Nisaea sediminum: one gene and its partner. Each later gene encodes a partner of the first gene's protein in a complex. Links are inferred from orthologs where the notes say so. Each region holds a gene or a part of one and is shown on either strand. Other genes may lie near its edges.

Region 1 (4,103 bases):
CTCTAACAGTCCGACCCGGCCGAAACCGGGATAATCGACCCTCCGGAAGCGCAAAAAAAAAGTGGGCCGTTGGCCCACCCTATCAGCGTTACCGATTGGGTCATGTAATGGAAACCCGAATATAACCCAGTGCGCGAATGCTTCAAGAAAATTCGGTCAACCGGTGGTATCGAGACGCTCGAAACGCATGAAGGCCGGCCGCCGGCCCTGCGCCCGGGCCTTGGCCTCGTAGCGCGTCTCGGGCCAGTCGTCCGGCCGGACCCGCCAATCCTGCGGTCCGCGCGCAAGCCAGCGAAATCCCTCATTCGCCGTCGCCCGCGCCAGCATCCAGCGCAGATAGCCCATATCGTCGGTTGCCAGCCGGAGCTCGCCACCCGGCTTCAGCAGGCGGTGAAATTCGGCAATGGTCTCGTGCTGGATGATGCGGCGTGCATGGTGCCGCTTCTTCGGCCAAGGGTCGGCGAAGAGTACGGCGATCCGGTCGAGGCAGCCATCCGGCAGTACGGCGAGCAGGTCGCGCACGTCGTCCGGATAGATCCGCACATTGCCGAGACCGCGATCCTCGCAATGGCGGATCAGGCTGGCGACGCCGTTCATGAAAGGCTCGGAGCCGATGAAGCCGACCCGTGGGTTCATTTCCGCCTGGGCGGCCAGATGCTCGCCGCCGCCGAAGCCGATCTCGAGCCAGATCTCTTCCGTATCCGGCGGAAACAGTCTCCGTGGATCCAGCCTGGCGCCGGGTGTGTCCGGCAGCTCCACGCGAAGCTCCGGCAGCCGCGTTTCGAGCAGCGTCTCCATACCCGCACGCAAGCGCCGACCGCGCCTTCTGCCATAGAAGACGCGGTCGCGCTGTACAATGTCTTTCGGATCTTCCTTGCCCGTGGGCACGGTTCAGTCCCGTTTCTCGTCAGGTCCTTAAGCGAAAGCGCTTTTCAGATCGTCCACGAGGTCGAGCTTCTCCCAGGTAAAGAACCCTTTGCCGCCATCCTCGCGTCCGAAGTGACCGTAGGCCGAGGTCGGCCGGTAGATCGGGTTGCTCAGGGCGAGACGCTCGCGAATGCCGCGCGGCGAGAGATCGACCACATCACGGATGACGGACGAGAGCTTGGCCTCGTCCACCTTGCCCGTGCCGTAGGTCTCGAAATAGATCGAGAGCGGATGGGAGACACCGATGGCGTAGGACACCTGGATGGTGCATTTGTCGGCGAGGCCAGCGGCCACGACGTTCTTGGCGACCCAGCGCGCGGCATAAGCGGCCGAGCGGTCGACCTTGGTCGGGTCCTTGCCGGAGAAGGCGCCGCCGCCATGCGGCGCGGCACCGCCATAGGTGTCGACGATGATCTTGCGTCCGGTCAGGCCGGCATCGCCGACCGGGCCGCCGATCACGAAGCGCCCCGTCGGGTTCACATAGAAATGGTCTTCCGGGCACATCCAGCCCTCGGGGAGAACCTTCAGCACGTGCTTGCGCACCATCTCCCGGATCTCGTCCTGCTCGAGATCCTCGTCATGCTGGGTGGAAACCACGACGGAAGTCGCGCCGACCGGCTTTCCGCCAACGTATTTCAGCGTCACCTGGCTCTTGGAATCCGGACCGAAGCCCTTCTCGGCTCCGGCCTTCCGTGACTCGGCCATGGATTTCAGGATCTGGTGCGAATAGTGGATCGGTGCCGGCATGAGCGCTTCGGTCTCGCGACAGGCATAGCCGAACATGATGCCCTGATCGCCGGCGCCTTCGTCCTTGTTGCCCGCGGCATCGACACCCATCGCGATATCGGTCGACTGCTCGTGCAGCAGCACATCGATATCGGCCGTCTTCCAGCTGAAGCCTTCCTGCTCGTAGCCGATGTCGCGGATAGCCTCGCGCGTCGCCTCGACGATCGCATCCTTGGTGACGGATGCCGGTCCGCGCACTTCGCCGGCCAGGATGACCTTGTCGGTCGTCGCCAGGGTTTCGCAGGCCACGCGGCTCAGCGGATCCGCCGCAAGAAACATGTCAACGACCGTATCGGAGATCCGGTCACAGACCTTGTCCGGATGTCCTTCGGAAACGGATTCGCTGGTGAATTCGTAGTCGGATTGAGTCAACGGGGGCTCTCCTAGGAAATGAGTTGCACCCATGCCGGCATAAAGCGTACCCGTGAACGCCTGCCTCGGTCGGAAGCGCCGTACATGAATCTCTATTCGGTGAATCTGTCGAAGGCACCGAGAGGTAGGATTACCTGCCGCTTTTGCGAATCCCGGTCAAGCAGAAACCGACGCGGTTCCTATTCGGACTCCTCGCCGTCGAAAGTGTTCGCGATCGAACGCATCAGATCGAACAGCCGGCGCCGGGCTTCCGGGTCCGCGATCCGGTAATAGGCACGAACGAGTTCAAGGGTTTCGCGACGGTTCATCGGGTCGTCGGGAAGCTGGTAGGCCTCTGGTTCCTGCTCTTTTTCGAACAGGCGTCCGGGCGACTGCTCGCGGACTTCCTGTGCCATCTCTTCGAAGAAGTAATTGACCGGAACCTCGAGCACCCGGCTCAGATCGTACAACCGGCTCGCGCCAATCCGGTTTGCGCCGCGTTCATACTTCTGCACCTGCTGAAACGTCAGTCCGAGCGCCTGACCGAGCTTCTCCTGGCTGATGCCGAGAAGCGTACGGCGCATGCGGACGCGCGATCCGACATGAACGTCGACCGGATTCGGTTTCCCCAGGCTGGCCATCCGGCCACCGGGACGACGCTTTCTCGACGGCTGCTCCATGTTCAGAACCATTAATCTAAAATTGCGCTGAAACCAGTTACCCATACAAACGTATGCAGTCAACAGGAAAGCCTTAACAAAAAAAAGAAAAAAGAGCGCTAGCTGGCCCTGCGGAGAAATGCCGCTATTAGTGGCAGAAGTGCCAGCACTATTGCCACGCTGTCTCCGACGCGCGCATAGAGCGTTTTACTTGGCAAAGCAGGGGGTAGCGGACTGTCGATCGCGCCCGCCCGCTCAAGAGGAAGCGATGCCAGAATACGTCCGTATGCATCGATGACAGCGGAAATTCCCGTATTCGCAGCACGGATAATCGGGATTCCCTCTTCCACGGCACGCATCCGCGCGGCCGCGAGATGCTGGTAAGGCCCTGAACTGAAACCGAACCAGGCATCGTTGGTTACGTTTACCAGAAGCCCGGGACGGGGTCCGGCAGGCGCCGTGACGGCGCCGGGAAAGATGACCTCGTAGCAGATCAGGGAGCCGATCGGCGGCAGACCCGGCGCCTCAAAGCTGCCCGGACCGGTGCCCGGCGTGAAACCTTGGCCGGTCTTCACCACCGGTCCGAGCGGCAACCATTCGCTGAACGGCACATATTCGCCAAACGGAACGAGATGAAACTTATCGTGCCGGGCGATGATCCGGCCGGTGCGGTCGAGCGCTACGACGGCATTGTAGTTCCGGGTGGCGTCGGGAAATCCGGGTACCGCCTCACGCAGCGGCGCTCCGGTCATCAGCACGGCATCGCCGGCCGGCAGCAGGGAGCCGAGATAGGCCGCGAACTCCGGCTCGCGATTGAGGGCATAGGGGATTGCCGTTTCCGGCCAGACCACCAGACGCGCAGGCGGCAATGCACCGAACCCGGCCGGGACGGCATCGGCTTCGCGCAACCGCGTCAGCATCGCATATTTTGCGACATGCCCTCGGATCAGCTCGCGATTCCACTTGTCCCGCTGGGGAATGTTTCCCTGCACCACGCGCACCGTCGGCGCAGCCGGATCGAGCGGCGTGGCCGCATCCAGGCGGAACTGGCCATAACCGAGAAAAAGCAGCGGCAGCAGAAGCGAGCAGACACCGATGCCGCGCTCAAGTCGCCCGGCGCCGTTCCGCAGCAACAACAGCGGAGAGAGTGCGAAGAGCATGACGAAGAAGCCGTAGCCATAGGCGCCGAACAGCGCCAGCGGCTGCATCAAGACATCGGAAAAGGACCAGGCGGAGGCCGGCAGATTCCAGGGAAAGCCGGTCGCGATCGACCCGCGCAGCATCTCGGCGAGCGTCCAGGCACCGGCGAAAACCGGCGCCCGCAGCCAGCCGCGCGGCCGGAGCCGGTGATAGAGCAGCGCGGCAAGCCCGCCATAGAGC
Region 2 (16,629 bases), 530 kb from region 1 along the record:
GAGTAACTTGCGCCTGATATCCTCTCCGACAGGATCACGCGTCCTGCAGTCGCCGACGACACTTTCTGAAGCGACATGACCACTTTCTACTGCAATGTAAGCGCGCCCATTGTGCCAGGAGACACGATCAATAGCTTGGTGCGGGTCCCGCAGGCCGACCACGCTGACCTGTCGTTCATCCCGCGTGCTTAGATCGGCAGAATAGAGCCTCGTATCCTCGCTGATCCATCCGATCCTATCCGGATGGGCGACGCGCACACAGGCGAAGAGCGTGTCCATCGCCACGAAGGCCTCGGCCCTTTCCCGCACTGTTTTCGTACCGGCAGAAAGCCAGGAACCATGCTCCACAAGTTGCGGGTTTAGTGTGCAGCTGGAGAAAGCCAGAAGCATCAATACCGCAATCTTCTGCCCAACCCACCTTATCTCGCACACCTTGTTAGGGCTGACGGTTCTGGAGCCATGATGATGATGAGAAGAGCCGATCATACCAAACCAGCCCTGACCTCGTCAGGCGTCGCGAGTGTGCCGCCCGCCGCCTCGATCAGCTTCAGCGCCTCCTCGACCAGAGCGACGTTGCCCACATCGACCCCGAACGGCTGGTCCTCCAGCCCGACCCGGACATGGCCGCCGCGCTCCACCGCCGGCGCGATCAGCGGGCGGATGTCGACGGCGAGACCGGCGACCATCCAGGGAGCGCCGGGCGCCTCCTCTTCGCGCAGGGTGTTGTAGGCTTCCAGAGCATAGAGCTCCGGCGGAAAGCTGAAGGTCAGGCGGTCGGAGAACATGTAGCGGTAGAGCGGCTTGGGGCATCCCGGAAAGGCCCGATGCAGGGCCGCGCCCTGGCGGATGAAGCCAGGCTCGTAGATCGCGTAGCTCGGATGCAGCCCCTTCTCCCGGCAGAGCTCGAGCCCGTGCCGGACGTGGCTTTCGGGATTGAAATAGGTGAAGCCCTCACGGCCCTCGGCGATCCAGGCATCGTGAGTGATGTTGGTGCTGCCGGGATCGACCACGCTCCACTCGATCAGGCGGCGCTCGGCGAGACCTTTCACATGGGCGAAGCGCTGGGCGGGGCTCATGGTGTCGGAGACGTTGGGCAGGCCCGCCATCGGGAGAGTGCCGTAGATGATCACCTCCTCGTTCACCTCGCGCACCCGCTCGATCACCTCGGCATAGGCCTCGGTGGTGTCGACCTGCAGGCCTGTCGCGACGTCGTAGGGATGGAAATGCAGGATCGCCGCGCCCGCCTTCGCGCAGGCGATACAATCCGCGGCAATGTCCTCCGGGGAGACCGGGATCGACGGTTGCCGCGACCGGGTCCAGGGGCCGTTCACGGCGGCCTCAAGCCAAACCTTGGTCATTTGCTCTCTCCTTCATCCCGAGGATCGAGAGCGCTGTCGTCCTCAGGCAGTTCACCCGGCACGCCCTTGCGCTCCGGGCGAATGCCGTGGGACGTCCGGACGAGGCGGGAGATCAGCGAGTCCATCAGGTAGCGGATATAGGGATCCATCTCCCTGATCTTCGGCTCGATCAGGGAGCGGTCGACGACGACGAGCTCGGTATCTTCCAGGCATCGGCCCGTTGCGGTGCGGGGAATATCGGCAATCACGCCCATCTCGCCAAACATCTGATTCTCGGTGATGACGTCGAGCACCTTGCGGCTCTTGCCGACCCCGATCGAGATCTCGACCGAGCCGAGAAGCACGATAAAGGCCTCGAAGGCCTCGTCACCCTCGGCGAAGACAAGCTGCCCCTTTTTGTAGCGCCGGGTCTTGGCTTCCTTGTACTGCATGTCGCAGGCACCTCCAGGCCGCTTCCCGCCCCTGTTCTTTTTTGCGATAAGCTCGACGAGAGCGCAACGGGAGGTCGGGGACAAACATGATATCGGAACGCCTTCTCGGCCGCTTGCTTATTGCGGTCGCGACCGCCGGGCTGATCGCCGGACTGATCGCCTGGCAGACCGGGCATGATACCGCCTCGATCTGGATCTGGGGCCTCGCCACGCTACCGGTCGTCGTCTCGCTCGCCATTTCCATGACCCGCGCATTGCTTGCCGGGCGCATGGGCGTGGATGCCGTCGCGCTGCTTTCCATGTCGGCCGCGCTTGCCCTCGGGGAGACCCTCGCCGGCGTCGTCGTCGCGGTGATGTATGCGGGCGGAAACGTTCTCGAGGATTTCGCCGTCTCCCGGGCAGAACGCAACCTGAAGAGCCTGACGGACCGTGCGCCGCGTACCGCGCACCGCTATGTCGACGGAACGCTGGAGGATATCGGCGTCGAGCAGGTCGCGGAGCGGGACCGCCTGCTGGTGCGCACCGGCGAGGTCATTCCCGTCGACGGCGTGATCCTCGAGACCGGGGCCGACAGGACGGCCACCATCGACGAGTCGGCGCTGACCGGCGAGCCGATCCCGGTCGAGCGCCATGCCGGCGAGCCCGTGCGGAGCGGCGCGGTGAATTCGGGTGTCCCTTTCAGCCTGCAGGCGACCGCGACGGCAAGCGAGAGCACCTATGCCGGCATCGTCGCGATGGTCGCCGCCGCGCAGACCGCACAGGCCCCCTTCATCCGCATGGCCGACCGTTTCGCCCTGCTGCTGTTGCCGCTCGCCGTGACGGTCGCCGGCGCCGCATGGTTCCTCTCGGGAGACCCAGTGCGAGGCCTCGCGGTGCTGGTCGTCGCCACGCCCTGCCCGCTGATCCTCGCCGCTCCCGTCGCCTTCATTTCCGGCGTCTCGCTCGCGGCCCGGCGCGGGGTGCTGGTGAAGGGAGGAATGGCGCTCGAGGCACTCGCCCGCGCGCATACGATCCTCTTCGACAAGACCGGCACGCTGACCATCGGCGGCGCCCGCCTCGTCGCGGTAGAGACCGCGCCGGGTCACGATCCGGTCGAGGTGCTGCGCCTCGCCGCCTGCCTTGAGCAGGCGTCGCATCATGTGATTGCCCAGGCGATCGTGGGGGCGGCCGAATCCCGCGGCCTGACGCTCGTGCCGCCGACCGACGTGCGCGAGGAACTCGGCGCCGGCCTCACCGGCACGGTAGACGGCAAGCGGGTCGCCGCCGGCAGCCTGACCATGACCACCGGCGGCAACCAGCGCGCCGCCTGGGTCGACCGCGCCCAGCGCCGGGCCTCCTGGCGCTCCGCGCTGTCGGTCTTCGTGACGGTCGACGGTGCACTCGTCGGCGCCCTTCTGCTCGGCGACTCCCTCCGGCGGGAAGCGCCACGCGCCATCCGCGCGCTGCGCGAGGCCGGGATCGGCCGCATCGTCATGGTGACGGGCGACCATGCGGACGCGGCCGAAACCATCGGCGCCGCGCTCGATCTCGACGCGGTGCTCGCCAACCGGGTTCCGGCGGACAAGGTCGATGCGGTCGAATTCGAGAAGAAGCGTCATCCGACCCTGATGGTCGGCGACGGCATCAACGATGCACCGGCCCTCGCCGCCGCCGACATGGGGATCGCCATGGGCGCGCGCGGCGCCAGCGCCAGCTCGGAGGCTGCCGACGCCGTGGTGCTGATCGACCGGCTCGACCGGGTGGCGGACGCGCTTGCGATCGCCAAGCGCTCACGCCGCATCGCGATGGAAAGCATCGTCGCCGGCATGGTCATGTCGCTCGTCGCGATGGCGTTCGCGGCCGCCGGCTACCTGACACCGGTCGCCGGTGCCATCCTGCAGGAAGGGATCGATGTCGCGGTGATCCTGAACGCGCTCCGCGCCCTGGTGCCGCCGGGCCTCGGGATGAAGCCGAGCCTGCCGGAAGAGGCCGCCCAGCGGCTGCGCGACGAGCATGAGGAAGTGGAAGCCTGGCTCGACCAGCTCCGGGCCCATGCGGACGCGCTCGACGATGCGGAGGGTGCGGAAGCTCTGGCGCATATCGCCGAGGCGAACCGGATCATCAACGAGGATATCGTCCCGCACGAGCGCGAGGACGAGGTCAATGTCTACCCGAAGCTGGTGCCCCATCTCGGCAACGCGCACGGGCTCGCGGCGATGAGCCGGGCGCACCGAGAGATCCAGCACCTCGGCCGCCTGCTCGACCGGCTGGTGAGCGGCGTCGGCGAGGACGAGGCGGACCGCTACCTGATCCGCGACGCCCAGCGCATCATCGAGTCCGTAGACGCCCTGGTGCGCATCCACAACGCCCAGGAAGAGGACATCTTCGACTACGCGGCGGGCTAGACCCGGACACGGAGCTCCGCAACGCGGCTGCAGGTAGAGCACAGGTGCCTTTCTTCCGCGTGTGCGCCGTCGGAGCTGAAAAAGCGAGCAAATCCCTGTAGTTTCGTGAACAGCCTCCCACCTCGCGCGCATCACGCATGCAATGCTGCGCTGCACAATAATATTGAGATAGGTCAGCATTACTGTATTATGAGGCGCGAACGGACGCCTTCTCGTGCGTCTCCCGGCGAAACCGCACGGGGGTCGGAAGAGTGGGCGGGAAATCCCGGGACATCCATCGATTTCGAGAGAGATGCGCACCCATGCTGCAGGCGATGAAAACGCGTTTGTCATCCGCGACGGACGGAACCAATCAAGAGCACAAGCTGACCCCCGGCCAGATCAAGACGGACATCCTCTCCGGCCTCACCGTCGCCCTCGCTCTAGTTCCGGAAGCGGTCGCCTTCGCCTTCGTCGCCCATGTGCATCCGCTGGTCGGCCTCTATGCCGCCTTTATCGTCGGCCTGATCACCGCCGTCTTCGGCGGCCGGCCGGGCATGATCTCCGGCGCGACCGGCGCGCTCGCCGTCGTCATGGTCGATCTCGTCACAAGGCACGGGGTCGAATATCTGTTCGCCACCGTCGTCCTGATGGGCCTATTGCAGATCTTCGCCGGCGTGATGCGCTGGGGCAAATTCATCCGGATGGTGCCGCATCCGGTCATGCTCGGCTTCGTGAACGGGCTTGCGATCGTCATCTTCCTCGCCCAACTCGGCCAGTTCAAGGTGAAGACACCGGAAGGCGGAACCACTTGGATGAGCGGAGAGCCGCTCTATCTGATGCTCGGCTTCACCGCCGTGACGATGGCGCTGATCTATGTCGTGCCAAGGATCACCAAGTTCATCCCGGCCCCGCTCGCCGCGGTCGGCATCGTCTCGCTGGTGGTCATCGGCTTCGATCTGGACCTGCCGCGCGTCGGCGATCTCGCCAGCATCGAGGGCGGGTTGCCCGCCTTCCACATTCCGATGGTGCCGCTGACGCTCGAGACCTTCGAAGTGATCCTGCCCTATTCGCTGATCCTCGCCGCCATCGGCCTGATCGAGAGCCTCCTGACCCTGAACGTCGTCGCCGACATGACCGAGACCAAGGGCGGCGCCTCCAGGGAATGCCTCGCCCAGGGCATGGCCAACACGGTCACCGGTTTCTTCGGCGGCATGGGCGGCTGCGCGATGATCGGGCAGAGCGTGATCAACGTGAAATCCGGCGGCCGCACCCGGCTCTCCGGCATTTCCGCCGCGCTCTTCCTGCTGAGCTTCATTCTCTTCGCCTCCAGCCTGATCGAGCAGATCCCGCTCGCGGCGCTGGTCGGCGTCATGTTCATGGTGGTGATCGGCACCTTCGCCTGGCGCAGCCTGACCATCATGCGCCGGATCCCGCGCAAGGACGCGCTGCTGATCGTGCTCGTCACCATCGTCACCGTCTTTACCGATCTCGCCATCGCGGTCGTGATCGGCGTGATCCTGGCCGCCCTGTTCTACGCCTGGAACGCGGCGACGCGGATGCATGCCGTCTCCGGCATCGACGTCTCCGGCGCCAAGATCTACAGCCTCGACGGCCCGCTCTTCTTCGGCTCGACCGAGAGCTTCCTCGCCCAGTTCACGCCGAAGGAAGACCCGGACCGCGTCGTCATCGACTTCATGAATTCACGGGTGGTCGACCATTCCGGCCTGCAGGCGATCGAGAGCCTCGCCAAACGATATGACGAACTCGGCAAGCGCCTGCAGCTCCGCCATCTGAGCCGCGACTGCAAGGTACTCCTCGGCAAGGCGGGACAGCTCGTGGAAGAGCGCGACGACGAGGATCCGGTCTACGGGGTCGCCAGCGACTACGACCTCCGCATCGGTCAGGTCGGCACGGGGCACTGATTACCCGAATGCCGACCCACCCCTTCCGGTCGGGGTTATTTCGCGAGCTTGGGGTCGATCTGCCAGATCTCGCTGACCAGACGGTCGCCGTGATAGGTCAGGACGTAATGCACCGGCACGGTTCCCTTGCCGAGGAACTTCACGTTCGCGGAGACCGTGCTGCCTTTCGGATTGGCGTGCTCCGCGACATCGGACACCTCGACCTTCAGCGGCCCCTGGGCGCCGGTGAACTTGCGCCAGACCGTTTCGATACTGGCCTTGCCCGCATGGACACCGTCGAGCGGCCCCCCGATCCAGTAGAGCGTCGCATTGTCCGCGTAGTCGGCGAGGATCGCTTCGACGGCGCCCTTGCCGATGGCCTCGAAATGACCCGTCGCCCTGTCCCGCGCGGAAGCGGCGAACGCGTCCGCCGCGAAAGCCGAAACGGACATCAGTCCGACGGCGACGAGAAGTGCGGATTTCTTGAATGCTTTCATTATCTGGCCCTCCAGTGACCGGTTGCGAATGAAAGCATCTACGCCGCGAGATCGAATTTATTCCCTCGCGCTGCGGCTTTTTCCCATCTCCCCGTCACGATTCGTAGAGGGCCCGTACAATCCGGGCGGCTCCGGAGAGTTCCTGCTCGGAGAAACCGCCGGAGAGGCCGAACCCCTTGTGGCCGTCCACCCAATAGACCACGCCGGCCCCGGCATTGCGCCGGTATTGCATCGGAGTCCGACGCGCGCCCGCGAGGTCGTTCCTGACATAGACGACCATGCGGCGCCCCTGCCCGTTTTCGTACATCAGAAGAGCCGCCGGCGCGGCCTCGCCCATCAGCAAACGTCCACCCACGAGGGTGAAACCGATGGTCTCGAGCCGCGGGATCTCGAAGGACATGCCCATCCGGTTCGACAGCCATGCCGAGAGATGGTCGGCATCCGTCCCGCTGACCTCGACCGGATGCCGGACTTCGGGAGCGTAGACCGTATAGGCAGTCGCGGCCCGGTCGGCGATCCGGGCGGCATCACTCGACGGACCTCCCAGATACCCATTGGCAAACCAGCCGGATGCTCCGCCGACCAGAAGGCCCGCAATGGCAGCGGCGGCCGCGAAACGGACGTGGAAACGGGGGCGCCGGGGCGGAACGAGAAAACCGGACTCGATCTCCGTCGCCGGTTCGCCAAGGGCCGGATCCAGAGCTTCGCGCAGCGTCTCGTTGAGCGATCTGTATTCCGCGACCTGTCGCGCCGCGTCCGGATGCTCCGAGAGATAGGCTTCGACCGCCGCCGCGCGTGCGGGCGATAGCCTGTCGTCCGCGTAGGCGTGAAAGTCGTCGGTGGTGATCGGAAGGTCGTCGTCGTGGTTCGTCGGCATGTCACTTCACCTGTCTGATGGCCGGCGTCGCGGCCGCGCGGAAACAGAGTTCGCGCAACCGTTCCCGCCCCCTGTGCAATCTCGACATCAACGTGCCCGTCCGCACACCGAGGATCTGGGCCGCTTCCTCGTAGCTCAGCCCCTCGACGGCGACGAGCATGACCGCCTCGCGCTGATCATCGTTCAGGCTATCGAGAGCAGCCAGAACCTGCCGCACCTCGGCGCGCTGTTCCTGCTCCGCGGCGGAGGACAATTGCACCGTTCCGGCATCGATGGACACCAGATCCGGGCGGACGGCCCGGCTCCGCACCTGATTGACGAAGATGTTGTGCATGATGGTAAACAGCCACGGCCTCAGCCGTCTGTCCTGCTGCCAGAGATGGAACCGGCTCAACGCCCGCTCAAGGCAACTCTGCACCAGATCGTCGGCGCCGTCCCCCCCACGGGTCAGGACGCGCGCGTATCGCCTGAGATGGGGTATCTCCTCCGTCAGCAGGAGACGGGCATCCTTCTGGTGCGTCAACGCGGCGTCCTCCACCAATCTCCGGCCGGTCCGGAGACTGGCTCTGATAAGGGGAATACAGCGCGTCGCGCATTTTATTCCCGCGGCACCGGAAATTTTTTCAGAGCGCGAGAGAGGGGCGCATCGGACGTCCGACGATGCCCTCGATCGCGAGACCGATGGAGAGCGCGTGCGCGTCCATTCCGCGCCGGCACAGCACCTGAAGGCCAACCGGCAGCGCCGAGCCGAACTGCTGGATCGGGATCGAGATGCCGCACATGCCCCAGAGATTACCCGGTTGCGTATTGCGCGAGGCGGCCATGCCGCGCGCGCCGCCTTCCTCGGTCTTCAGCGCCTCCGCCGGCAGCGTTACCATGGGGGTAGTCGGCGCGATCAGCCCATCCAGCGGACGCAGCGCTTCGTCCGCCAGCTTCTTCAGCGTCTCGTGGCGGCGCAGCGCCAGCGCGTAGTCGATCGCGGAGACATCCAGGCCAACCGACGCCCGCGCCGCGGTGACGCTGTCCATGCCGTTGCGGCCCGCCTTGAAACGGTCGACGCCGAGGCTCGCCAGGATCTCGGTGCCCACGATCGGCGGGAAGATCGTTTCCCGCTCCTTCGGGTCCGGCAGGTCGCTCTTGTCGAGTTCGACGATCGTGATCCCGACCTCAACCAGCGCCCGCAGTGCCTTGTCCATGCAGTCTTCGACCTCCGGATCGAGATCCTCGAAGAAGAACTCGCGCAGCAGACCGAGGCGAAGCGTGTCGGGCGAGACCGCTTCCGGAACCTGGATGCCCATAGTCGCCGCATGCACGATGGCCGAGTCCTCCGCCGAACGGCAGAGCGCGCCGACGGTATCGAGGGTCGGCGAGAGCGGAAACACCCCGTCCGTCGGGATCAGGCCGATACTGGTCTTGAGGCCGGACAGGCCACAGAAGGACGCGGGGATCCGGATCGACCCGCCGGTATCGGAGCCGAGCGCGAAGCCGCACAAGCCCGCCGCCGTCGCCACACCCGAGCCGCTGGAGGATCCGCCCGGAATGCGCTTGGTTTCGAGATCCCAGGGATTCCAGGGCATGCCGCGGGCCTCGTTCTGGCCCGTCCCGCCGAGCGCGAACTCGACCGTCTTGGTCTTGCCGAGAATGACGACGCCGGCTTTCTTGAGACGCTGGACGTAGGTGCCCTCGGGGCCGGTGATTTCGGCGGACTCGATGAGCGAGCCGTTGGTCGTCGGCATGCCGTCCACCGCGTAGATATCCTTGACCCCGATCGGCACCCCCATCAGCGGGCCGAGGTCGGTCCCGGCGCGCAGAAGCCCGTCCATCGCCTGCGCGGTCTGCAACGCGGTTTCGGCGGCAACATGCTGAAAGGCACCGAGTTTTCCGTCGAGCGCATCGATGCGCTCAAGACAGGCCAACGTCACCGCCTCGCTGCTGGTTCGCCCCGCGCGCAGGTCGCGCGCAAAGCCCGCGAGCCCACCATTTTCAAACGGATCTTCCGGAATTCTTGCCATCGCCCTCACCCCCTGCCTGCCATATTCCTGACGTGAATGGTCTGCAGATTAGCGTCCCTTGCCGTCAGGACAAAAGCGCGGACATGGCAAGAGAGCCGTCCGTGCGATCCGGGATTCGCCGCCTGCCTCCACTCGAGGCTATCGCTGGCGCTCCCGAGCGGCTATATCCTTGGGAGGTAACGCAAATGGAAAGCCCGGGCGAGCGATGATCACCACTCACTCCGCACTGATTTACGCCATGGTTCTGAGCGCGGCTGCAGACGGCAGCGTCGACGACGAGGAACTGGAGACGATCAGCGAAATCATCAATGTGCTGCCGATCTTCCAGGATTTCGAGATCGGCAATTTCGGCCAGATCGCAGGCTCCTGCATCGACCTGTTGAGCGAGCCGGATGGGCTCGACGCGGCGGTCGACCAGATCAAGCGCACACTGCCGGACCATCTCGGAGCGACCGCCTATGCGCTCGCCTGCGACGTTGTCGCCGCCGACGGCACGGCCACGCAGGAAGAACTGCGGTTCCTTGAGATCCTGCGCCACGAGCTGAATGTCGACCGTCTGACCGCGGCTGCCATCGAGCGCGGTTCGGCCGCGCGCTACGCGAGATCTTAAGCGGAGGGGGCCGCGCCATGTCGGCCCAGAAACCACTCGACGGAAGACGGATCGGTCTGATCGGCCTCGGCCGGCGCGGCCTCGCGGTTGCGCGCAAACTGACCGAAAACGGTGCGCGTCTCCATGTCTGGACCCGGAACACGGCGAAAGCGGTGGGACTGGCGGAGGCGCATCCGCTGATCGAGGTCGAACCCTGCCCCCGGGATGTCGCGCGCTATACCGAGGCGACGCTGGTCGCGGTCAATAGCGACAAGGCGCTCGAACGGGTGATCTTCGACCCGGATGAGGACCGTTACGGGGTTTTGCACGGCACACCTCCGGAAGGGCTGATTGTCGATATCGGCGAAACCGGCCCCAAGATCACACGGACATTCGCGGATAGGGTGCGTCAGAGCGGACGCCTCTGGATCGACGCGCCGATTACCGAGGCGGCTCTCGGCGGCACGCTCTCCGTCGGTGGTCAGGATACGGCCTTCGCCCGGATCTGGCCGGTCCTCCACGTGCTTTCGAAAAAGGTTCTCCATGCAGGCCCGATCGGCTCCGGCCAGGCGATCCGGACTTGCGGGGCCGCGATCCACGGCCAGATGGTACAGGCTCTCGCGGAGGGTCTGGCGCTCGCCGCCGCCTCCGGTGTCGAAGCCGAGGCGTTGCTCGCCGCCCTTGCCGACAGCGCGGTCGGCGGCGCCGTCCTCAACGAGACCGGCCGCAGGATGGCGGACCGCGAATTCCGCGCCGGCCGCACCGTCCGGATGCAGGCGGAACTGACCGCGCAAGCCAAGGACCTCGCCCGCGCCGCGGGCCTCACGCTCGGCGGCCTCGACAGCAATGCCGCGCATTGGGAAACCCTGGTCGACGGGGGGCAGGGCGAACTCGACATTTCCTCGCTGATCCTCGAGATCGCCGAAGCGCCGAAGGACCTGGAATGAGCGCCGTCGGGGCCGTTCTGTTCGATATCGGCAATGTTCTGATCCACTGGGACCCGCGCCATCTCTATCGAAAGATCTTCAGGACGCCGGACGGTGCTCCCGACGAGGCGCGCATGGAGTGGTTCCTCGGCGCGATTTGCACCACCCCGTGGCATATCCGGCACGATCTCGGACGGCCACCGGAGGAACAGATCGCCGACCTGATCCGGCTTCATCCTGAGCACCGGACGGAAATCGAGGCCTTCTATGGCCGTTTCCAGGAGATGATCCCGGGCCCGCTCGACGGTATCGTCGCGGCCAAGCAAAGGATGAGGACAGCCGGGATCCCGGTCTACGGCCTGACCAATTTCGGCGCGGAGACCTTCCGCGAGACGCGCGAACGTTTCGGCTTCCTCAAGGATTTCGACGGCGTGGCGGTCTCCGGCGAGGAAGGCATCATCAAGCCGGATCCACGGATCTTCGAACTTTGCATCTCGCGCTTCGGCCTCGTTCCGGAACGCACGCTCTTCGTCGACGATTCGTCGCGTAACATCGCGGCGGCGGACGAACTCGGCTTTCGGACCCATCACTTCGTCAGCGAGAGCGCGTGCCTCGAAGCCTTCAGGAAATGCGCGCTTATCTAGGGTCTGCCGATTGCGGTGTCCCCCGGAGCGGGTAGACTGCCGCCCATGCAATACGATCCGGCCCTTCTCGCGGCCATCACCGGAACATTTCTGCTCGCAGGGACCGTCAAGGGCGTGATCGGCCTCGGTCTGCCGACCGTCACGCTTGGCCTCATGACCCTGCTGCTCGATCTGCCGAGCGCCATGGCGCTTCTGGTCGTGCCTTCTCTTGCCACCAATATCTGGCAAGCCTCCGTCGGCGGGAACGCGCGGGCCATCCTCGCAAGGATCTGGCCGTTCCTCGCCACCGCGACACTGACGATCTGGATCGGCGCCCAGGCGCTGAGCCGCGTCGATCTCTCCTATCTCTCCGCCCTGCTCGGCCTGCTGCTGGTCGCCTATGCGGCCAGCGGCCTCGCGGGGTTCCGGCTTTCCCTCTCGCCAAGGAGAGCACGCTGGAGCGGCCCGCTGTTCGGAACGGTCAACGGCATCCTGACCGGAATGACCGGATCCTTCATGGTCCCCGGCGTCCTCTATCTGCAGGCGCTGGGCCTCACCCGCGACATGCTGGTGCAGGCAATGGGAATGCTCTTCCTCCTGTCGACCGCGGCCCTCGCCCTCGCGCTCGGGCAGAACGGCCTCGTGAGCGCCGAACTCGGCATGGTCTCGGCATTGGGGCTGGTGCCGGCGCTCCTCGGCATGGTGCTGGGGCAGAAGATCCGCAGCCGTCTTTCCGAGGATCGGTTCAGACGGGTCTTCTATCTCGGAATTTTCGTGCTCGGTCTCTACATCGCCGCGCGCGCGATAGAGCTCTGACCCCGACACATAGCTCAAACGTGGCGGCGCCAGAGTTCCCGGCCGCTCGAGATGAGGGTCTGGTCGAACATCGGGCCCCTGGGCTCGCCGGCCTTCCGGGGCTCAACCTCCTCCTCATACCTGCTGCGGAAGACGTTTATGAAGAGGATCATATCGACCGTCCTGCCGTCCGCCGCGAGAGGAAAGAGGACGCGCCGCACCTTCAGGAAATTCTTGTCCCGAAACTCGAACACACTGTCACTGACGACCGGACTCGTGGCGGTCAAGACGGAGCGGTAAAGATCCAGGAGGAAGGCACCGTAGTCGCCGAGCTTGATTTCCCCGACATCCTTGCCCGTGAAATCCTCACCGAAGATGTTGTTCAGGTGAGTGCCGAGAAGCCGGTAGCGAAACGCCTGTCCGCCTTCGAGCACGTCAATGAGGCCTATATGGGGGAGCAGATCCGGGATCTCCGTCGGATCGATGTCCCGCCGTCCCGGCAATCCACCTGCAGACTTCTTGCTCCGCCAGTAAGCGATCAGCCGTTCGATCCGATCCTCGATCGGAGGAACGATCTCTTCCAGACGCCCTGCAGACGCGTCACCCTCCATATCCAGCGACCAATCCCGAAAGAGAAAGTTCAAGTCACGGAATGCAGCCCGACCACCCTACCAAAATTTTGATCTGACGCAAATTTTTGCCAGAGAACGACAAAAAACCCTCCAGGGAGCTCCCTGGAGGGTTTCTTGGATTTATGCGGAAGGCTGACTTAGAAGCCCATGCCGCCCATGTCCGGCATGCCGCCACCCGGCATGCCGCCGCCGGCACCTTTCGGTTCCGGCTTCTCGGCGACCATCGCTTCCGTGGTGATCAGCAGACCCGCAACGGAGCCGGCGTTCTGCAGCGCGGAACGAACGACCTTGGCCGGGTCGATGATGCCGGCCTTCACCAGATTGGTGAATTTGCCCTTCTGCGCATCGAAGCCCCAGTCGGTGTCCTTGGACTCGAGCATCTTGCCGACGATGACGGAACCATCTTCACCAGCGTTCTCGGCGATCTGACGTGCCGGGACCTGGATGGCCTTGCGCACGATGTTGACACCGATCTTCTGGTCTTCGTTTTCCAGCTTGATCTTGTCGAGAGCCTTGACGGCATAGAGCAGGGCGGTACCGCCGCCCGGAACGATGCCTTCCTCGACCGCGGCGCGGGTCGCGTGCATCGCGTCGTCGACACGATCCTTGCGTTCCTTCACCTCGATCTCGGTGGCGCCGCCGACGCGGATCACCGCGACGCCGCCAGCCAGCTTCGCGAGACGCTCCTGGAGCTTCTCACGGTCGTAGTCGGAGGAGGTTTCCTCGATCTGCGCCCGGATCTGGTTGCAGCGGGCCTCGATGTCCTTCTTCTTGCCGGCGCCGTCGACGACCGTCGTCTCGTCCTTGGAGATCTGGACGCGCTTGGCGGTGCCGAGCATGTCGACGGTAACGTTCTCGAGCTGGATGCCGAGGTCTTCGCTGACGACGGTGCCACCGGTCAGGATGGCAATGTCTTCCAGCATGGCCTTGCGGCGATCGCCGAAGCCCGGAGCCTTGACGGCGGCAACCTTCAGGCCGCCACGCAGCTTGTTGACGACGAGCGTGGCGAGCGCTTCGCCTTCGACGTCCTCAGCAATGATGAGGAGCGGCTTGCCGGACTGCACGACCTGCTCGAGAACCGGCAGCATCGCCTGCAGGTTGGAGAGCTTCTTTTCGTGCAGCAGGATGTACGGGCTTTCCAGCTCGCAGGTCATCTTGTCGGCGTTGGTGACGAAGTACGGGGAGAGATAGCCGCGGTCGAACTGCATGCCCTCGACAACGTCGAGTTCGGTGTGCAGGGACTTGGCTTCCTCGACCGTGATCACGCCCTCGTTGCCGACCTTCTCCATCGCCTTGGCGATCATTTCGCCGATTTCGGCTTCGCCGTTGGCGGAGATGGTGCCGACCTGAGCGACCTCACCGGAGGTGGAGATCTTCTTGGCGCGCTTCTGGATATCGGCAACGACGGCCTCGATGGCGGTGTCGATGCCGCGCTTCAGGTCCATCGGGTTCATGCCGGCGGCGACGGCCTTGGAGCCTTCGCGCACGATGGCCTGAGCCAGAACCGTAGCGGTGGTGGTGCCGTCACCGGCGATGTCGTTCGCCTTGGAGGCGACTTCGCGCACCATCTGTGCGCCCATGTTCTCGAACTTGTCGGACAGTTCGATTTCCTTGGCAACGGTCACGCCGTCCTTGGAGATGCGCGGGGCACCGAAGGACTTGTCGAGAACGACGTTGCGGCCTTTCGGGCCCAGGGTAACCTTGACGGCATCCGCGAGCACATCCACGCCCTTGAGAAGGCGGGCGCGTGCATCGGTGCCGAACTTGACGTCTTTAGCAGCCATGATGGATCAGTCCTTTCTTAGGATTCCAGAACGCCCATGATGTCGGACTCTTTCATGATCAGCAGTTCTTCACCGTTGATCTTGACCTCGGTGCCCGACCATTTGCCGAACAGAACCTTGTCGCCGGCCTTGACGTCGAGCGGCTGGACCTTACCGGTCTCGTCGCGCGCGCCGGAGCCAGCGGCGACAACTTCGCCCTGCATCGGCTTTTCCTTGGCGGAATCGGGAATAATGATGCCCCCGGCTGTCTTCTCCTCGCCTTCAGTGCGACGGACAACAACCCGGTCATGCAATGGCCTGAACTTCATGCCATAACCTCCGAAAAACTCGTCTGAGTGACGTTTTCTAACTGAGCGCTCGCCGTGGCGAACCTAATTATTAGCACTCACCAACGGCGAGTGCTGACGATGTAGGGAAGCGCGAAACCACTGTCAAGGAATAGCCAAGCGAGTCTGGAAAAATTTTCGGACCGAGAAGAGGCGGGACGCGGTCCACACGAGACCGGCAGATGGGGCCGCCGGGGAGGATTTCCAAACGGAATCTTGCGGAATAGCGGTGAGAGACCCCTAGCAGCAATCAAACCGATTTGCTGCTAATCAATTGATTTTATTTAGTTATTGCGAGGCGCCGCTGTTCTACATCAAAATTTCCGCAATCACAATTGATGGAGTTCATGAATGTCGATTGAGCCTGTCGTCCTGTTCGAGCGCCGCGTGACGACCGCGGAAATTCTCTACCGCATGCCGGACTATCCGGATCTGCTGCAAAGCTTCGTCTGGCAGACACACGACGTCGTTCCGAAATTCCCGCGTCTGAGGCGCTTCCTCGATCATTGGCGGCTCAATATCGAAGCGCAGATTCACTCTGTTCAGATCTGCGCCGGCTCCCTGACCGGGACGGCCAACTTCAACGCCGCGGACATCGAATTCCGGCTTCACTGACACCACCCGCGCGGGTGCGGCATTGCATCCATTTGACCTCCGCCGCACCCGACGCCACATTCCGCCGGTCGTTTTGTCCAAACGGAGAGTGGCGTGAACCCGTCCAGCCCGTCCTACAGCCCCGCCCTGCCGGAACACGCCGCAGCCGACCGGTCCGTCGCCTACTGGCTCGCCGGGGTCGCCGTCATGGTGTTTCTGATGATCGTGATCGGCGGCATCACGCGGCTGACCGAGTCCGGCCTATCGATGGCCGAATGGCGCCCCTTCATCGGCTGGATCCCGCCCCTGAGCGAGGCGGAATGGTATCGGGTCTTCTCGCTTTATCAGGACACGCCGGAATTCCAGAAGGTCAATTCCTGGATGACCATCGAGGACTTCAAGCAGATCTTCTTCTGGGAATATCTGCACCGCGTCTGGGGGCGGCTGATCGGAATCGCCTTCGCCGCCCCGTTCCTGATCCTCGCCGTCTTTGGCAAGATCCGCCGCGCGCTCTACCCGCGGCTCGGCCTGCTCTTCCTGCTCGGCGCCCTGCAGGGCGCGATCGGCTGGTGGATGGTGAAGAGCGGCCTGGTCGACAATCCGGCGGTCAGCCAGTACCGGCTCGCGATCCATCTCGGCGTCGCCTTCGCCATTCTCGGCGTGCTGCTCTGGACCGTACTCGGCCTGCTCCGTCTCCCCGGTGAAGGGGACAGGCACCTCAGGCGCCATGCCGTCGCGGTGCTGCATCTGATCGCCCTGACGGTGATCGCGGGCGCCTTCGTCGCCGGGCTCGATGCGGGCCTGATCTACAACACCTTCCCGCTGATGAACGGGCATGTCGTCCCGCCGGACTACGCCTTCGCCGAGCCGTTCTGGATCAACATCTTCGAGAATCCCGCGACGGTGCAATTCAATCAC

Evidence for each region.
Region 2: the proteins of metK (region 1) and groL are in contact, whole or in part, in a cryo-EM structure (PDB 8P4O), measured with the Escherichia coli proteins. The link is inferred for Nisaea sediminum from one-to-one orthologs.

The regions. Positions count from the first base shown.
Region 1 is NZ_JACZCQ010000006.1:562,069-566,171, forward strand. The notes cover bases 1-2,909. They hold metK (methionine adenosyltransferase), read right to left. Parts: upstream 2,086-2,909; coding sequence 916-2,085; downstream 1-915. Other genes in these bases: trmB (tRNA (guanosine(46)-N7)-methyltransferase TrmB), read right to left, coding at 157-888; IG122_RS14700 (helix-turn-helix domain-containing protein), read right to left, coding at 2,265-2,648; lnt (apolipoprotein N-acyltransferase), read right to left, coding at 2,843-2,909. Outside these bases: more of lnt, read right to left, coding at 2,910-4,103. UniProt on the Escherichia coli protein: Catalyzes the formation of S-adenosylmethionine (AdoMet) from methionine and ATP.
Region 2 is NZ_JACZCQ010000006.1:23,172-39,800, forward strand. The notes cover bases 12,469-15,319. They hold groL (chaperonin GroEL), read right to left. Parts: upstream 14,792-15,319; coding sequence 13,145-14,791; downstream 12,469-13,144. Other genes in these bases: IG122_RS12155 (PAS domain-containing protein), read right to left, coding at 12,469-12,986; groES (co-chaperone GroES), read right to left, coding at 14,809-15,099. Outside these bases: IG122_RS12090 (hypothetical protein), read right to left, coding at 1-486; IG122_RS12095 (BKACE family enzyme), read right to left, coding at 483-1,358; IG122_RS12100 (cyclic nucleotide-binding domain-containing protein), read right to left, coding at 1,355-1,789; IG122_RS12105 (heavy metal translocating P-type ATPase), read left to right, coding at 1,876-4,173; IG122_RS12110 (SulP family inorganic anion transporter), read left to right, coding at 4,476-6,077; IG122_RS12115 (nuclear transport factor 2 family protein), read right to left, coding at 6,113-6,553; IG122_RS12120 (anti-sigma factor family protein), read right to left, coding at 6,648-7,430; IG122_RS12125 (sigma-70 family RNA polymerase sigma factor), read right to left, coding at 7,432-7,953; IG122_RS12130 (amidase), read right to left, coding at 8,054-9,442; IG122_RS12135 (tellurite resistance TerB family protein), read left to right, coding at 9,648-10,052; IG122_RS12140 (NAD(P)-dependent oxidoreductase), read left to right, coding at 10,070-10,978; IG122_RS12145 (HAD family hydrolase), read left to right, coding at 10,975-11,601; IG122_RS12150 (sulfite exporter TauE/SafE family protein), read left to right, coding at 11,647-12,396; more of IG122_RS12155, read right to left, coding at 12,411-12,468; IG122_RS12170 (Usg family protein), read left to right, coding at 15,469-15,732; IG122_RS12175 (COX15/CtaA family protein), read left to right, coding at 15,826-16,629.